Regions from separate parts of the Bacillus seohaeanensis genome, predicted to be linked through region 2. Evidence: predicted binding sites of a transcription regulator. Region 2 holds the regulator's gene; the other holds the start of a gene.

Region 1 (9,233 bases), 420 kb from region 2:
TAACTGCCACTAACGTTAGCATGAATATAATGACCTGAAAACTCCACTTTTCTAACAGTTTGTTTATTAAAATACTCTATTCCTCTTCCAATGATATGTTCTTTACAGTAAATTTCTACATCGATAAGCAAACTACTATAATCATTCACGGTCTAACATCCTCCTTTTTTTATAAATTGAACAGTGGCAGCCTGTCCATTGGCTTCTATCTGATTTTTTCTCTTAGCTGCAAAATCAAGCTAAAAGGACCAGTTTCCACTGATCCTTTTTTGAAATGTTACTTATTTGACTTTTCCAATCCAGGATTTTCATCCCAGCATTCAATTCCTTCTAACCCTTCAATAGAATTAGAGTAGAACACAGGGTTTTTTCCTTGTTTTTTCTGTTTACGATAATCTTTTAATGTAGCGAGTGCTATTTTTGCTAGTAACGTAATCGCTATCAAGTTTATAATCGCCATGATACCCATAAATAAGTCCGCAAGACTCCAAACGACGGATAACTCAACTGTTGCACCGAAAATAACCATGCCGACCACTGCTACACGGTAAATAAAGAGAGCCGTTGGACTATATTTGATAAACTCGATGTTCGTTTCCCCGTAATAGTAGTTTCCAATAATAGAACTGAAAGCAAATAAGAAAATCGCTACGGCAACGAACATATTTGCCCATTCTCCAACGTGAAAGCTAAGTGCTGCTTGTGTCAATTGAATTCCGTTCAGGCCACCTGTGTATTGATCAGAAAGAATAATCATAAATGCTGTACAAGTACAGATAATTAATGTGTCTACAAATACACCTAATGTTTGAATAAACCCTTGTTTAGCTGGGTGGGAGACAGATGCTGTCGCAGCAGCATTAGGTGCACTACCCATACCTGCTTCATTGGAAAACAGCCCACGTTTAATTCCCATCATAATTGCGGCACCGACACCACCACTAACTACTTCCCTAATTCCGAAAGCACTTTCAAAAATCAATACAAACATATCTGGTAATAGACCGATGTTTGTGATTAGGATAAATAACGATAGGAGAATATAAAGTATTGCCATAATTGGCACAACAAGTTGTGTGAAATTTGCAATTCGCTTTATACCACCGAAAATAATAACCGCTGTTAATATCGCTAACACAATTCCAATCGTTAAGCGATCCACTTCATACGATTCTGCAATAGCTAAAGAAATCGTGTTCGACTGAACAGAATTAAACACTAACCCAAAACAGAAAGTAATAATAATGGCAAACAAAATTCCCATCCATCTAGCATTTAACCCTTTTTCCATGTAATAGGCAGGTCCCCCGCGGAAACCATCTTTATCTTTTACCTTGTAAATTTGTGCAAGTGTACTTTCGATAAAGCTTGTCGCTCCTCCAAGTAAAGCAATTAGCCACATCCAAAAAACCGCTCCTGGTCCTCCAGATGCAATAGCAGTGGCTACCCCTGCAAGATTACCAGTACCTACACGAGATGCTGCACTAATAGTAAATGCTTGGAATGACGATATTCCACGCTTCCCATCTGCCGAAACGGTAGACTTGTCTGTTAGTACTCGAAGCATCTCTCCTAAGTATCGAAATTGAGCAAACCTAGTTCGAAAAGTAAAGTACAAGCCAAGCCCGATTAAAGCAACAATTAATATGTAAGACCACATATAATCATTTAAAACTCCGATAAGCCAGGTAAAATAATCCATAAATGTTTTTTCCTTTTCCATGTACGCGCCTCCCTGATGCAAAAATAACTATTACTTTGTTCTAGTATTTACTGTGTACACAAATGTCCACTTTACTAATCTATCAAAAATAAAAATTCCTATCAACATAAAGCGGAACTTTCCACAGTGAGAATTCTTCCGCTAGCTGTTAATTTTGTACATGTAAAAGAGAAGGCAGCTATTGAAAAATGCAGAATAACTATTAAATGGATGATAATTTTAAGCACTAGCTATAGTATATTTGTAGGTAAAAGTTGTTTTTTATATAAATAGGCAACCCCATTTATGATGGCTGAAGGTATTTTTTTAGGAAACCATTTTTTTGAATAAACTTTTTCATGTGCTTTTTTTAAGTCATCCCATTGTTTGCATTGCTTTGTTTGCCGGAAGCGTGCTACATCAATCAATTTAATTAATCCGTCCACCGTTATAATAATATTACGCAAATGGATATCGGATGGATTAAGCCCCTTGCTTCTTGCAAACGTTAACGCTCTTTCTACTTCTTCTATGTGATAAGTAGAGATCTCCACTCCGCTTTCAAGACATTCATAGAAAGTGCGCCCTTCCAATAAATCAATCAAAATATAGCCAGGTCCATTCTCATGTAATTTCGGGAAGTACGGATTGTCCCCTAATACCTTGTATATTTCTGCTTCTATATCAGCAGTAGGCAACTGCAACGGATAAAACACCTTTAAAGCCAAATTTGTATTGCGTGGTTGAAATACAGCTGCACTCCTACCAATTCCTATCAACTGTAGTTCTGGCGAGAAAGACTCTATTTCATTTTTCGATGTGAATTTAACACTTTTGACTAATTCATTTACAGTTTTCAAAGGAATGTTCCTTTCTGAAAGGGTCTTTTATGCCTGTTACTTCATAATTCAGAAAACAAAGTAGTTTATAAAAAAAGACCATACCGCTTATTTGGCAAGGATCTTATATAGTCGTTTAGTTTTGTATATATTAATCTGTTACAGCTTTATCGTCAAATACTTTGCTTTCTTCTAGAATGTATTTGTCACTATTCATTACGTTCATTATTTACACACAACAGTGACAATTAACTGAAGCAATAGTCATGTTTAAACACTTTATACCTTGTCCGTTTTTTCTTAGTAAAAGATGCATTTATAAGATTTTATTAAAAAAAGAAAAATTTAGAATATCCCTGAATAATAACGATAATTATTTTCAATAATAATAACAAAGAAGGGTTCAAAGAAATCCATCTACGCTCTTGATAGAGATCTTTTGAACCCTTCGAAAAAAGAATGTTATCTATGTTTGTTTAGTTAAAAGTCGGATGGTTCGAATGTTTTACAGTCTGTTTCCTTACTATTATGAGCTTCGTCTCCTTTATGGCTGACAACATATATTTCTGAGGCACCACATTTGTTTCCTTTTTTATAATATACGCAGTTGCTTACTTCGCATAATACATCTTGAGCCAATGTTAAACACCTCCTCGTACTTGTTAGATTTCTCATCTCGTCCCCTATTCATACACATATAAAATAAGCTTATTTAGGAATAATAGGAAGCTTATTTATATTTTTACAATAAAAAGCGATTACTATGGGTACCCACAGTAATCGCTTTTTTTACTTCGTATCTTCTTCGACTTCTTCCTTCCACGAACTTATAACAGTACCGCTATCGGCTTCGTCGATTACAAACGAACCATTTGAATAACGGTCATTAGGCCGTAGGTTAGAAGATGGAATCGTTTCAATAATTCCTTTTTTCGTTAGTATGGATACACGTTCCTCATTATGGACAATTTCCATTCCGGCTAATCGATGCGGGTTTGATTTTAATTCACGAAGCATCACGACACCTCGTTTTGCTCTTGAAGTAATCTCAAACTCGGAAAACTTCATTTTCTTTACCGCCCCCCGCTGTGTAACAACGAAAATCGATTGCTTATTGGAATCACTGACAACTTTCCCACCAATAACAAAGTCTCCATCTTTTAGGTTAATCCCTTTCACACCTGCTGCTCTTGGCCCAACAATATTTACTTCTTCTTCTGGGAACCATAACCCATAACTTAAATGAGTAGCAATAAACAGTTGTTTTGAACCGTCTGTTAAGTGGACGTCTACTAACTCGTCATCCCCTTTTAAATTAATAGCAACAAGTGGACGTGAATGGCGTTGCGCCTTGTATTGACTTAGCTCTGACTTTTTCGCCATTCCATTTTTCGTGATGAATAGTAAATAGTTCGATGAAGAAAATTCTTTAACTGGTATTGCTTTTAAAATTTCTTCATCGCGATCAATTGGAACGATATTACCTATATGCTGACCAAGGTCTTTCCAGCGAATATCTGGTAATTCGTGAACAGGGCAGTATAAATAATTTCCTTTTGTTGTGAAGAGTAGCAGCACATCGGTCGTATTCATTTCAAATTGACTTAATAATCTGTCTGTCTCTTTCATCGCCAGATCTTTCCCATTTGATGCAGCAAACGATCGTAGGCTTGTACGTTTAATGTAACCATCACGAGTAACTGTCACCATTACATCCTCACTTGCAATAAGGACTTCTAAATTAATTTTGATTTCCTCTATTTTCTCTTCAATTTTTGTTCTCCGTGGTTCATGAAACCGCTTTTTGATTTGCTTTAATTCTTTTTTAATAACACTTACTAGCTTTTTTTCGCTTTCTAAAATAGCAGATAGTTCTGCAACCTTTTCTGCAAGCTCTTTTGCCTCTGCTTGAAGAGCGGTTATATCTGTATTCGTTAATCGATACAGCTGTAAAGAGACAATTGCTTCTGCTTGAGCTTCAGTGAACGCAAATTTGGTTATTAAATTATCCTTTGCATTACGTTTATCCTTTGATGCACGGATTGTTGCAATAACTTCATCGAGAATGGAGAGTGCTTTTATTAGCCCTTCAACAATATGCTGCCTTTCCTGCGCTTTATTTAATTCATATTTTGTTCTATTTGTAACAACTTCCTTTTGATGTTCAATATAAGCATCAAGCAGCTGTCGTAAGCCCATTAGCTTTGGCCTACGATTATGAATGGCAACCATATTGAAGTTATAGGTTACTTGCAGATCACTATTTTTATATAAATAATTTAGGACACCTGTTGCATCCGCATCCTTTTTTAATTCAATAACAATTCGGAGGCCTTCACGATCTGTTTCATCTCGAACTTCTGAAATGCCCTCTACTTTTCGATCTACACGAAATTCATCCATTTTCTTTACGAGGTTTGCTTTATTTACTTCAAACGGAATCTCTGTAATGACAATTTGTTGTTTGCCTCCGCGTATGTCTTCAATTTCCGCGTTACCTCTAATGACAATTTTTCCTTTTCCTGTCTCGTACGCTTTTTTTATTCCTTCTACGCCTTGAATAATTCCGCCTGTAGGAAAGTCAGGACCTTTCATGACTGTCATCAGTTCATCAACAGTCGTTTCTGGATTGTCCATTCTCATAATCGCTGCATCAATTACTTCTCCTAAATGGTGAGGCGGAATATCTGTAGCATAACCAGCAGAAATTCCTGTCGAACCATTAACTAACAGATTCGGGAACCTAGCAGGTAAAACGGTAGGCTCTTCCGATGTGTCATCAAAGTTTGGTACAAAGTCGACCGTCTTTTTGTCGATATCACGAAGAAGTTCCATCGAAATCGCAGACAGTCTTGCTTCTGTATAACGCATCGCAGCAGGAGGGTCTCCATCAATACTTCCGTTATTCCCATGCATCTCTACAAGCATATTTCGAACTTTCCACGTTTGGCTCATACGAACCATTGCTTCATATACGGAACTGTCCCCATGCGGGTGATAATTACCAATAACATTACCAACCGTTTTAGCTGATTTACGAAACCCTTTTTCTTGCGTATTACCGTCCACATACATCGCATATAAAATGCGTCGTTGCACCGGCTTTAGTCCATCTCGTGCATCAGGTAATGCACGTTCTTGAATAATATATTTACTATAACGTCCAAATCGGTCGCCTAATACCTCTTCTAAAGGCAAATCTTGATAGCGTTCAACAGTTGTCATGTATTATACCTCCTCTGCGACCGTAATATTTTCATTTTCTAAAATGCTTCCATCTTCTTCAAGACCGAAGGCAACATTGCTTTCAATCCATTTTCGGCGTGGCTCTACCTTGTCCCCCATTAACGTTGTAACGCGTCGTTCTGCCCTTGCAGCATCATCTATACGTACACGAATAAGAGCTCTTGTAGAAGGATCCATCGTTGTCTCCCATAACTGATCAGCATTCATTTCCCCAAGACCTTTATAGCGCTGAATCATATAGCCTTTACCGACTTTCTTTATAACATCTTGAAGTTCGTCATCTGTCCAAGCATATTCTACAACCGCTTTCTTTCCGCTTCCTTTACTCACTTTATATAACGGAGGAAGAGCGATATATACTTTGCCCGCTTCTATTAATGGCTTCATATAGCGATAAAAGAAGGTTAACAGAAGTACTTGTATATGAGCACCGTCTGTATCGGCATCTGTCATAATCACGATTTTATCATAATTAATATCTTCCACATTAAATTCAGGTCCAACCCCAGCACCAATGGCATGGATAATCGTATTGATTTCTTCATTTTTAAAAATATCCTGCAACTTCGCTTTCTCGGTATTTATTACTTTTCCTCGTAAAGGGAGAATGGCCTGGAATTTTCGGTCTCGCCCTTGTTTTGCAGACCCGCCTGCAGAGTCACCCTCTACAAGATATAATTCATTTCTTTGTGGATTCCGAGATTGCGCAGGAGTTAATTTTCCTGATAGCACGGTTTCAGCACGTTTACGCTTTTTGCCACTCCGTGCGTCTTCCCTTGCTTTCCTAGCAGCTTCCCTAGCTTGAGCCGCTTTGATTGCTTTCTTAATTAATAAGGAAGATGTATCGGGATTTTCCTCTAAAAAGTATAAAAGATGCTCAGAAACGACAGCATCAACACCAGAACGTGCTTCACTTGTTCCAAGCTTCCCTTTCGTCTGTCCTTCAAACTGCAGAAGCGCTTCCGGAATGCGAACAGACACAATCGCTGCTAATCCCTCGCGAATATCTGTTCCTTCCAGGTTTTTATCTCGCTCTTTTAAAATACCTACTTTTCGAGCATATTCATTAAACACTCGGGTCATGGCAGATTTAGCACCTGCTTCATGTGTACCGCCATCTTTCGTCCGAACATTGTTAACAAAAGACAAGATGTTTTCAGAAAATCCGTCATTAAATTGAAATGCGAATTCTACTTCAATACTGTTTTGCTCTCCTTCAAAAAAAGCAACAGGATGAAGCGCATCTTTCTCTTCGTTTATATATTGAACGAATGCTTCAATTCCGCTTTCATAATAAAAAACCTCTTTCTGGTCATGGCGTTCATCTCTAATAGTGATTTTTAGACCTTTTAGAAGAAATGCGGATTCCCGTAATCTTTCACATAGCGTATCGTAGTTATACGTAGTTGTATTAAAGATAGTATTATCTGGTTTAAATTGAATAGTTGTTCCAGACTTTTTCGTTTTTCCAATTCTTTCTAACGTTGTTTTAGGCTTACCACCGTTTTCAAATCGCTGCTCATAAATCATACCGTCACGGTGAATCGTTACAACGAGCCATTCAGACAAAGCATTAACTACAGAAGCCCCAACACCATGCAAGCCTCCACTTGTTTTATATCCACCTTGACCGAACTTACCACCAGCATGAAGAACAGTTAAAATGACTTCTGGCGTCGGTTTGCCAAGCTTATGCATTCCCGTAGGCATCCCGCGACCGTTATCTTGAACACTAATACTATTATCTTTATGTATTGTGACGGTAATTTCGTCTCCAAATCCTGCTAATGCTTCATCAACAGAGTTATCTACAATTTCATATACAAGATGATGTAACCCTTTTGTGTCGGTTGATCCAATATACATACCAGGTCTTTTTCTAACTGCCTCAAGACCTTCGAGTACTTGAATCGCATCATCGTTATAATCCATGGACTTTTTTTGTTTGGCCACGAACATTCCCCTTTCAAAACTACTTTCTCATCCAATAGTGTCTGATGAGTATTATTGATTATATGTATTAAATATAACACAAGAACATTTGTTCGTTCACCTTTTTTGAAAAAATCGTGGTAAACGTCTATTGCTTATTTTACTGCTTTATTTTATTTTCGCAAAGGTAAATTCCATAAAGAACAGGAAAATCTCCTTATCTACACCTGATTTGTTCGCCTATCTAGTATACATCTAACGGGAAATTTAGAGGGAGATTATAATCATTAAAAGCAAGTTAGTTAAGACAGTGCTTGTAGAAAATAAAAAAACAAGCGGGCATGTTCCCGCTTATTCCAATAAATTATTTGGTGAGAGCGTGTTCTACTTTAATGCAGCGATCCATAATAACTGTATATCCACGTTCTTTTAAAAAGCGATATGCCTCTTCATTTGTAAGTCCTAACTGTGCCCAAAAAACCTTACCGTCCATTTCATCAAACTCTTTTGCCACTTGTAATAAATGTTCCGACCTTCTGAATACATTCACAATATCAACAGGTCCTTCAATATCCTTTAATGACGAAACTGCTTTTACACCAAGAGCTGAGTCAATGGTAGGATTCACTGGAATAATTTCATATCCATTGTCCTGCATTGCTTTTGACACCATATAAGAAGTACGGTTTTCATTATCGCTAAGTCCAACAACCGCTATTCGTTTTGACTCTTTTAGGATTTTTCCCATTTCTTCCCGTGATGGGTTCTCCATAATTGTTTCACTCCTTAAAATTAATCACTGTCAACTAGCTAGTCTTGTTTGTTATTTACCTATTATACAGAAGATAGAATGTGTATCCAACGTTGATAACTTTTAAAAATTATCTATTTAATCAATAAAAAAACGGACAGCAAGGATTTATCCATTGCTGCCAGTAAATTTAGCTTCTTTTCTAATAAGGTACTGCTCTGCAACAATTGCTACAATCGTACCTAGTATAAGTCCATTGTTTAATATCGATGCCACTACAACTGGAACACCTGTAAAAGCGGAGGCTGGAACAAACATCGCTCCCACACCTGCAATAAAAGAAATCCCTGCTACAAAGTGGCTTCTTTCTTTATTTTGTTCTTTTCTATACTCCCCTAAAGCCATTCCGACCATATTAATGAAAATAACAAATGTGACCGCATACCCGACTGGTGCCGGGAGAGTTGCTAGCAAATTCATTAAAAATGGGACTAAACTAACGAGAAGTACCATTGAAGAACCGATAATAAACGGAATAATCGATAATATGCCCGTCGCAGATACAAATCCTGCCGAACCAGAAATCGGTACCGAACCAATCGCAGAAAATATCCCACCAAATAGCTGGTTTATTCCTGAGGCGAACCCGCTCTTTGTATACCTGCTATAAACAGGTTGATTAGTTGATTTCATGACTTCCTCCATTACCCGAATAGAAGCAATCATGTTCGTTGTTAACAGAAATGTAATAAAGATAGACGTG
Region 2 (9,233 bases):
CTTTGCGTCAAGGTGATATGTCACGCTTTTTTCATTAAAATAAATCCTTTTAAATTAATTTGGGGAGGAATTAGGAACAATGGCAAAGTATACTCGTGAAGATATTTTAAGGTTAGCGGATGAGCAAAACGTAAAATTTATTCGATTACAATTTACGGACATTCTAGGAACAATCAAGAATGTGGAAATTCCTGTAAGTCAATTAGAAAAGGCGTTAGACAATAAAATGATGTTTGATGGTTCTTCTATTGAAGGGTTTGTACGAATTGAAGAGTCTGATATGAATCTATATCCTGATTTAGACACGTGGGTTGTATTCCCGTGGACTGCGGAAAAAGGAAAAGTAGCACGTTTAATTTGTGATATCTACAATCCAGATGGAACGCCATTCGATGGTGATCCACGTAATAATTTAAAACGGGTTCTTTCACAAATGGAAGAACTTGGATTTACAGATTTCAATCTTGGACCAGAGCCAGAATTCTTCCTCTTTAAATTAGATGTGGAAGGTGAACCAACGTTAGAACTTAACGATAACGGTGGATATTTTGATCTAGCACCTACAGACCTAGGTGAAAATTGCCGTCGTGATATTGTCCTTGAGCTAGAAGAAATGGGCTTTGAGATTGAAGCATCTCACCATGAAGTAGCACCAGGTCAACATGAAATCGATTTTAAATATGCGAGTGCGTTAAGAGCATGTGACGACATTCAAACATTTAAATTAGTGGTAAAAACAATTGCTCGTAAACATGGTTTACATGCGACGTTTATGCCAAAACCACTATTTGGCGTAAACGGATCTGGAATGCACTGTAACATGTCTCTATTTAATAAAGGGGAAAATGCATTTTATGATACAAAAGGTGATTTAGAACTAAGTGATACTGCGCGTCAATTTTTAGCTGGAATCATTAAACATGCGACAAGTTTTACAGCTATTACAAACCCAACGATTAACTCTTATAAACGTCTAGTACCAGGATACGAAGCACCTTGTTACGTAGCGTGGTCTGCTCAGAATAGAAGTCCATTAATCCGTATCCCTGCTTCACGTGGAATGAGTACTCGTGTAGAGGTGCGTTCTGTTGACCCAGCTGCTAATCCGTATTTAGCAATGTCTGTTTTACTCGCTGCAGGATTAGATGGAGTTAGAAATAAGTTAGAAGCACCAGCTCCAATTGACCGCAACATTTATGTAATGGATAAACAAGAACGCGAAGAAGCAGGAATTGTTGATCTTCCAGCAACATTACATGCTGCGTTAGAAGAACTTAAAGCAAATGAAGTAATTACAGCTGCACTAGGTGGACATATTACTGAACACTTTATCGAAGCGAAAGAAATCGAATGGGATATGTTCCGTACGCAGGTTCATCCTTGGGAACGCGAGCAGTATATGAAGATGTATTAATAAGATGAAGCCTTGACGCTACTAGTGTCAGGGCTCTTTTTTTAGTCAAAGTGAAACTTCTAATACAAATTGCATCTAAGATCAAAGTTTGACCAAAAGGTTTCCATTCTACAACGTTTTTATAACAATATAAAAAAGGCCCAGAAAAACTGAGCCTGCATAAAATACGATGATTTACTTACCAAACAGTGTCATTATGGCCTTATAAATAAGGACAAACGAAAACACTACAACAGCAAAAATAGCAATGGCAGTAATGATAGTCTGGAAGCTTGATAAAAATGGAATATCTAAAGGTACTTTTAGAAGTGCAAACCCAGCTAGTATACCAGCTATCATTGTAAAAATAAATCTGTCCATAAAAATCTCCTCCCATAGCAATATATGTTCAAGGAGAATGATTATTGACAGGTATTGATTTACAAAAAAACGTCCTAATTGCAGACTGAAATACTATCTATTCTCTGCCCTTTAAAGTGTCTAAAAAACGAGTACACTCTTTCATAAACTAATAATTGAAAAAAGGAGGGGGGCTATGAGTGAAGAAAGTACGGTAATAGTACAGACGTAGATAGAATTGGATACCATTTATAACGGGAAAGTAAAAAGGGACAACTAACTAAACTGGTTATCCCTTTCTTTATTGTAATAATTATTTAGACTTGTATACTAAGAGATGTTGCCTGTGTGCGATTCTAAATAAGCAAAAGCATTAATGGACTTGACGATATACACCAATGACTTTTCCTAATATAGAAACATTTCTTAATATGATGGGCTCCATTATGGAATTCTCTGGTTGTAAACGGATATAATCCTTTTCCTTGAAGAAACGTTTAACAGTTGCTTCGTCCTCTTCTGTCATTGCAACAACAATGTCACCATTATTAGCTGCTTGTTGTTGACGGACAATAACAAAATCTCCATTCAGTATTCCTGCTTCAATCATACTGTCTCCCATAATTTCAAGCATAAATACTTGTTCATCTGCTGGAGCTAATCTTTCAGGTAAGGGGAAAAACTCTTCCACGTTTTCTACTGCAGTAATAGGCTGTCCGGCTGTCACTTTACCGATTAACGGTACGTTCACTACATTTTGTCTTGGGATGTTGTCTTCTTCTAGATTTAAAATCTCAATTGCTCTTGGTTTAGTGGGATCTCTTCGAATCAAGCCTTTGCTTTCCAATCGGGCTAAATGACCGTGTACCGTTGAACTAGAGGCTAACCCGACAGCTTCTCCTATTTCCCTTACAGAAGGTGGATATCCTTTTGTCCTAACTGCTTCTTTAATATACTCCAAAATATCATTTTGTCTTTTGGACAATTTACTCATTTGCACACACCTCTACTATAATTATTCTGGTAATTATAGTATAGCATGGCATCCTAGTAGATACAAACATAAGTTCGAATTTTTTAGTTGACTACAAACGAATGTTCGTATTAGAATGTAACTACAAACAGAACAAGTATTCGTATGGGGGTTATCATAATGTTAAATTTTATTTGGAAACGATTTTCTTATGTTATTATTCTATTAATCTTAGGAGTTGCATCCTTTTCGTTATTTTTAATTCATGTATCATCGCAGCCAGAATATGAACAAATAACGGTAAAACAGGGTGATACGCTTTGGACTATAGCAGAACGGTATGAAGGAAGCCATAGTATGACGAGTGAAGAATTTATTGATTGGATTGGTAAGGAAAATAATCTCTCCACTTTCAAAATAACCGAGGGGGAATTACTAACATTACCTGTTACAGAAAAAGCAATAAAACATAACACCGATGTCCAACTTGCATTAAATGAAGATTAAGAATAGAGGGGGATACGATGAAGGCGTTGATTTACTGTAGAGTAAGTACAAAAAAAGAGACACAAGAATCGTCGCTGGAAAGGCAAGAAATTGAATTGGTGAACCTTGCCGAATCACATGGGTTTGAAGTGTACAAGGTTATTAAAGATCAGGCGAGCGGTTACGATTTAGACCGTCCAGGTGTATTTGAAATATTAGACCTTATAAAAGAGTCTGAAATAGAAGCAATATTTATCCAAGATGAAACTAGAATTGGACGAGGAAACGCAAAAATAGCTCTAATACATTGTCTTTTAAAAGAGAATGTGAAAATTATCAGTTTAAGTCATAGTGGGGAATTGCATTTATCTGAATCTGATTCAATGGTAATCAATATCGTAAGCATGGTAGAAGAATACCAAAGGAAATTACATAATTTAAAAATTAAAAGAGGCATGAAAAGAGCGGTAGAAAAAGGATACCGACCATATAAAAATTTAAAAAATAAAGGTAATCTTGAGGGAAGAGAAAGAATAGAAGTACCGATAGAGGAAATTATTCGCCTAAGAAAAAATGATCTTACGTTTTCTGAAATAGCTGCAACTTTAAGGGGATTTGGGTACAACATTTCCAAAGCAACCGTACATCGACGATATCAGGAATACGTCAATAACCAAAACGAAGAAGAAACCTCTGAATACTAGGAAATAAGTTTAACTGGCAATTAGAACAAACTTTTAGTATCGGGAATATTAAGGACAACTTCAAATCCGTAATTCTTGTCTTATTCCTTTTTTTCTAGTAACATGTCGATATAATTATTCTTGAAAATACGTTATGGAATAGATATAAAGGGGTTTTTATCATGCTTTCAAAAAAGAAAATGAATAGAATTAACGAACTCGCTAAAAAGGCAAAAGCCACAGGGTTATCACCTGAAGAGGCGAAAGAGCAAACAAAACTTAGGAAAGAATATTTAGAGACATTTCGCAAATCAATGAAAAGTACGATTGAAAGTACAAGAGTATTCGATCCTGACGGCAATGAAGTAACACCTCAGAAACTTCAAGATATACAAAGTAAGAAAAAAATGCATTAATAAATATAACATGTTTTTAAAAGGGTTGACCACAAGTGCCTAGCCCTCCCAATTAACTAATAGAAAGTACTAGTTTTCGAGGTACTGTATTTAGTTAAGGAGGTACCTAGCACTTTTTTTGGGTCAACTTCTTTTGTATTTTGGCTGTTTTTGTAAAGATTGTTGCTCTTTAACGGAAATCAACGGGAAAAATTCATAAGTAAAAACAACAATCCATGAGAAAAGAGCCTTTATTTTTATCCCCTCCCGTATCCCGTAACTATTTTTTCATGAAACTCCTTAAACTAAGTTGCACTTGACTAAAGTGAACTTTTAGCGGAAAAAAGTTTTTTGTGAATAATAATAATGATATTATTCAAGATAGTTGTATAAACACGTAAAGAATATTATATTATAAGGGAAGATAGAAAAGGAAGGATGTCTGACTTATGTTTGATAATACAGATCAGTTAGCTATTAATACTATTCGTACACTATCGATTGATGCAATTGAAAAAGCCAATTCCGGTCACCCGGGAATGCCGATGGGAGCAGCTCCTATGGCATACACTTTATGGTCTAAATTTATGAACCATAATCCTAAAAATCCTGATTGGTTCAACCGCGATCGCTTTGTTCTATCTGCGGGTCATGGTTCTATGCTGTTATACAGTCTATTACACCTATCAGGTTATGATGTTTCAATGGAAGATTTAAAAGAATTCCGTCAGTGGGGAAGTAAAACACCAGGACATCCTGAATATGGTCATACACCAGGAGTAGAGGCAACAACTGGACCATTAGGACAAGGTCTTGCAATGGCAGTAGGTATGTCTCTAGCAGAAAGACATTTAGCCTCTGTTTATAATAAAGACAATTATAATATAGTAGATCACTTTACATATTCTATTTGTGGTGATGGCGATTTAATGGAAGGTATTTCTTCAGAAGCAGCTTCTTTAGCTTCCCACCTCAAATTAGGGCGTTTAGTAGTTCTTTATGATTCAAATGACATATCACTTGATGGAGATTTGAATAAGTCATTCTCTGAAAGTATTGAAGGAAGATTCCAGTCTTATGGATGGCAATACATTCGCGTAGAAGACGGAAATAATTTAGATGAAATTGCTGCGGCAATTGAAGAAGCCAAGTCCGATACTAACCGACCAACAATGATCGAAGTAAGAACGGTAATTGGCTACGGATCTCCAAATAAATCCGGAAAATCAGCTGTTCATGGTGCTCCACTTGGAAGTGAAGAACGTACACTTACTAGAGAAGCATATAAATGGACTTTTGAGGAAGACTTCCATGTGCCAGAAGAAGTGTATGAACGCTTTAAGCAACAAATGGTAGATGCAGGACAAGAAAAAGAAAAACAATGGGATGAAATGTTTGCGCAATACAAACAAGAATACCCAGAACTCGCTGCGCAGTTTGAAACAGCGATTAAAGGTGAGTTTCCAGAAGGATGGGACAAAGATATCCCAGTCTATGAAGAAGGTAAAAGTGTAGCTAGCCGTGCATCTTCAGGTGAAGTACTTAATGCAATTGCGAAAAACCTTCCATCTTTCATTGGTGGATCAGCTGACTTAGCTGGATCTAATAAAACAATGATTAAAGATGAAGCCGATTACTCAGCAGAGTCATATGAAGGAAGAAATATTTGGTTTGGTGTTCGTGAATTCGGTATGGGAGCTGCGATGAATGGTATAGCTCTTCATGGTGGGTTACAAATATTCGGCGGTACTTTCTTTGTTTTCAGTGATTACTTAAGACCTGCTATTCGTTTGGCAGCACTTATGGGACTACCTGTAACATATGTCTTTACTCATGATAGTATTGCCGTTGGAGAAGATGGTCCAACACATGAGCCAATTGAACAGCTTCCATCTCTACGAGCAATGCCGAACCTTTCTGTTATCCGTCCAGCTGATGGTAACGAAGTCGCAGCTGCTTGGAGAGTAGCGGTAACTTCTAAAGACAAACCAACTGCACTTGTTCTTACTAGACAGAATTTACCTACATTAAAGGATACTGCAACGAATGCTCAAGAAGGTGTGGAAAAAGGTGCTTATGTTGTTTCTCCAGCTGGTAAAGAACAAGCTGATGCATTACTTCTTGCAACTGGATCAGAAGTTAACTTAGCAGTAGAAGCACAAAGTATTCTAGAAAAAGAAGGTATCAGCGTTTCGGTTGTCAGCATGCCTTCATGGGATCGCTTTGAGCAGCAGTCTAAAGAGTATAAAGAGTCTGTTATTCCAAAATCAGTGAAAAAACGTCTTGGTATTGAAATGGCTGCCCCACTTGGTTGGGACCGCTACGTTGGAGATGAAGGAGACATTTTAGCTATCAATGGTTATGGTGCATCCGCTCCTGGAGAGAAGGTTCTTGCGGAATATGGCTTTACTCCTGAAAACGTTGTGTCCCGTGTGAAAGTATTATTACAAAATTAAGAGTGAAACAGAACAAGCTGCTGACAAAAAATTGTTAGCAGCTTTTCTTTTTGCTCGATTGTGCCTGGCACAGAAGCTACTATATGTACCAGGTACAATAAACCATGTAAAGAACTTTAAAGAGGTGGTCTCCATCGTCATAATAAAAAAAGAAACTTCAGGCGATCGTAGCAGATTCCTTCCACTTCTACTTTTAGCGGATGAATCGGAGGAAGTAGTTAAGGAATATATCGATAAAGGTATTTTATATACTATTTGGGTGAATAGTAATGTGGCTGGTGTTGTTCAATTAATAGAATTAGATGATGCGACAATGGAAATCAAAAATATTGCACTTAAGCCCGAGGATCAAGGAAAAGGGTATGGAAAAAAAGTTTTGCAGATGCTAGTAGCGGAAGTAGAGCGGTTAGGAAAAAAATCTATTATTGTCGGTACGGCAAATTCCAGTATTGATAATATTATATTCTATCAAAAATGTGGGTTTAGAATGGTTGCGATAAAGAAAGACTTCTTTTTGGACTATCCGGAACCAATCTATGAAAATGGAATACAAGCTGTTGATATGATTATGTTCAAATTGGATATTCGACAAAACTAGTGGATGTTTTTAACAGTTTGTGACAGTCAATCTACTTGCCTTCCTTTATACTAATATGAAAGGAAAAAGGAAAGTAGGGGGAGAAAAAATGGTACGCTCATATCAAGTCTATTGGATCGAAAATGAATTTGCCGATTACTTTTACGGACGAGAGAGAACGTTTTATAATCTATTTTCTCAACTAGAAAGTGCAAAAGGTTCCTTACATACAATTATAAATACGCAAGTTAACTATATTACGAAGCCAATCCCATTTTTGCCAACAAAGAGAATGATTGAACAAGGCTTATCGAAAAAAGATAGTATCAAACCAAAAGATAATGAAATGATAGTGGAAGAAAGTGGTTGTGGAGCTAAAATAGTGATTACAGAGCGTTGTATAAAGCTTGATGTATGGGGTACGAAAGATTGGGAGTCTTTTTTCTTTGAAATCCTTCGGAAAAGTGACCAAAAACTCCTTGCGATTGATTTAAAAAATGAAAGATTTGGCTGGTTAAAACCAATAAAACAAAGAAAATATATATATTAAAAGAAATTATCACGGAAATATTGTATAATGTTTCTTGGTTTAGTACACTTTGATAAGGACAACATGAAGGAGGAAGTGGAAATATGTTTTATTACATTCTAGTCGGTGTTCTAGCACTATTAGCTGGAGTCGCACTAGGATTTTTCATTGCTCGTAAATATATGATGAGCTACCTAAAGAAAAATCCACCAATTAATGAACAAATGTTACGAATGATGATGATGCAAATGGGTCAAAAGCCATCGCAAAAGAAAATCAATCAAATGATGAATGCTATGAATAAACAACAAGGTAAATAAAGTGATACTTCCATTAATCAGGTTAATTCCTGCTAATTAGAAGAAAACTTTCGGTCTTAGTTGGAGATTAGACTTTGCAAGATGAACAATCTTAAAGCAAAGGTATTCCATCTATACGTGCTGAAAAGAAGGCTGACAGTAAGTGGGATTCCGCTTCTCGTGTCAGTCTTTTTTTCTTTCTAGAGGAAGTCTAGTGAATGGAAATGGTTGAGAAAGGGAAGTTTTACTTTATAAAACTTCTTTTTACATAGGGTGTCAGCAAGAAAATTATGATAGAATTAGGTCTCGGAGGGAGACATATGAAAAAAACAATAGCAGTTTCTTTATCTTTGCTTTTCCTGCTTTCGGGGTGTGGATCTACGAATGAACCTGAAGAAGTAATGGATGAAAATAAAATTGATATTCATGACCAAACAAGCGGCAATGGTGCAAGAGAGTACTTAAAATATAATGTGAAAAGTGATAGCTTTGCGGTTAATAGGGGACTAATTACAGAAACAATCAACAATAAAATTGATATGGATGAAATCGAAACAGGGCTTATGACGTTATCAAAAGAATTCTTTTCACCTGACACATTTCTTTATGAAGAAGGGCAGTTTTTAACGGATGTTACGAGCTGGATTGGAAGAAAATCTGCGGATAATCAACAAGGATTGAATCCTGAGATAAAAGTAACGGATGACATGGGTTGGGAAAAGAAAATGGAGATTCAAAAGAAGAACCCAATGTATTTAGCTTATATCCATGAACAAAATTACGTTGACACAAAAGGGAATATAAAGGGAATTTCACTAGGATTAGCGATGAACACCATTGATTATATACGTGTGCAAGATAGTCAAGGGCTCATGCACTTTGGTGAAGTACGAATCGATAAGAAAGAGATGGAAAAGCAAGGAAGAGAAATGGCAGAAAAGGTAATTAGCCGCGTAAGAAAGATTGAAGGGCTAGGAAATATTCCAATTATGATTTCACTTTATAATGTACAAGAGCAAAATAGTGTTATTCCAGGAAATTACTATGCCTATTCTTTTGTAAAGGAAAATGAGAACAAGATA

What was found. Region 2 encodes LexA, which represses DNA repair genes until DNA is damaged. Its sites were predicted from a motif close to CGAACATATGTTCG; they were not measured.
Region 1: the regulator LexA is predicted to act here: its motif matches at 7,822-7,835, upstream of parE (DNA topoisomerase IV subunit B).

The regions. Positions count from the first base shown of each region.
Region 1 is NZ_JBHUMF010000031.1:599,166-608,398, forward strand. It holds gene ACFSUL_RS16285 (SWIM zinc finger family protein) at 1-149, opposite strand, end outside; gene ACFSUL_RS16290 (alanine/glycine:cation symporter family protein) at 278-1,702, opposite strand; gene ACFSUL_RS16295 (protein kinase family protein) at 1,954-2,562, opposite strand; gene ACFSUL_RS16300 (DUF1540 domain-containing protein) at 3,022-3,180, opposite strand; gene parC (DNA topoisomerase IV subunit A) at 3,331-5,766, opposite strand; gene parE (DNA topoisomerase IV subunit B) at 5,770-7,740, opposite strand; gene ACFSUL_RS16315 (CoA-binding protein) at 8,084-8,491, opposite strand; gene ACFSUL_RS16320 (purine/pyrimidine permease) at 8,639-9,233, opposite strand, start outside.
Region 2 is NZ_JBHUMF010000031.1:1,021,528-1,030,760, reverse strand. It holds gene ACFSUL_RS18285 (MerR family transcriptional regulator) at 1-38, shown strand, start outside; gene glnA (type I glutamate--ammonia ligase) at 80-1,414, shown strand; gene ACFSUL_RS18275 (hypothetical protein) at 1,589-1,774, opposite strand; gene lexA (transcriptional repressor LexA) at 2,127-2,747, opposite strand; gene yneA (cell division suppressor protein YneA) at 2,907-3,233, shown strand; gene ACFSUL_RS18260 (YneB family resolvase-like protein) at 3,251-3,916, shown strand; gene ACFSUL_RS18255 (DUF896 domain-containing protein) at 4,078-4,311, shown strand; gene tkt (transketolase) at 4,740-6,746, shown strand; gene ACFSUL_RS18245 (GNAT family N-acetyltransferase) at 6,778-7,344, shown strand; gene sirA (sporulation inhibitor of replication protein SirA) at 7,433-7,873, shown strand; gene ACFSUL_RS18235 (YneF family protein) at 7,957-8,172, shown strand; gene ACFSUL_RS18230 (CamS family sex pheromone protein) at 8,472-9,233, shown strand, end outside.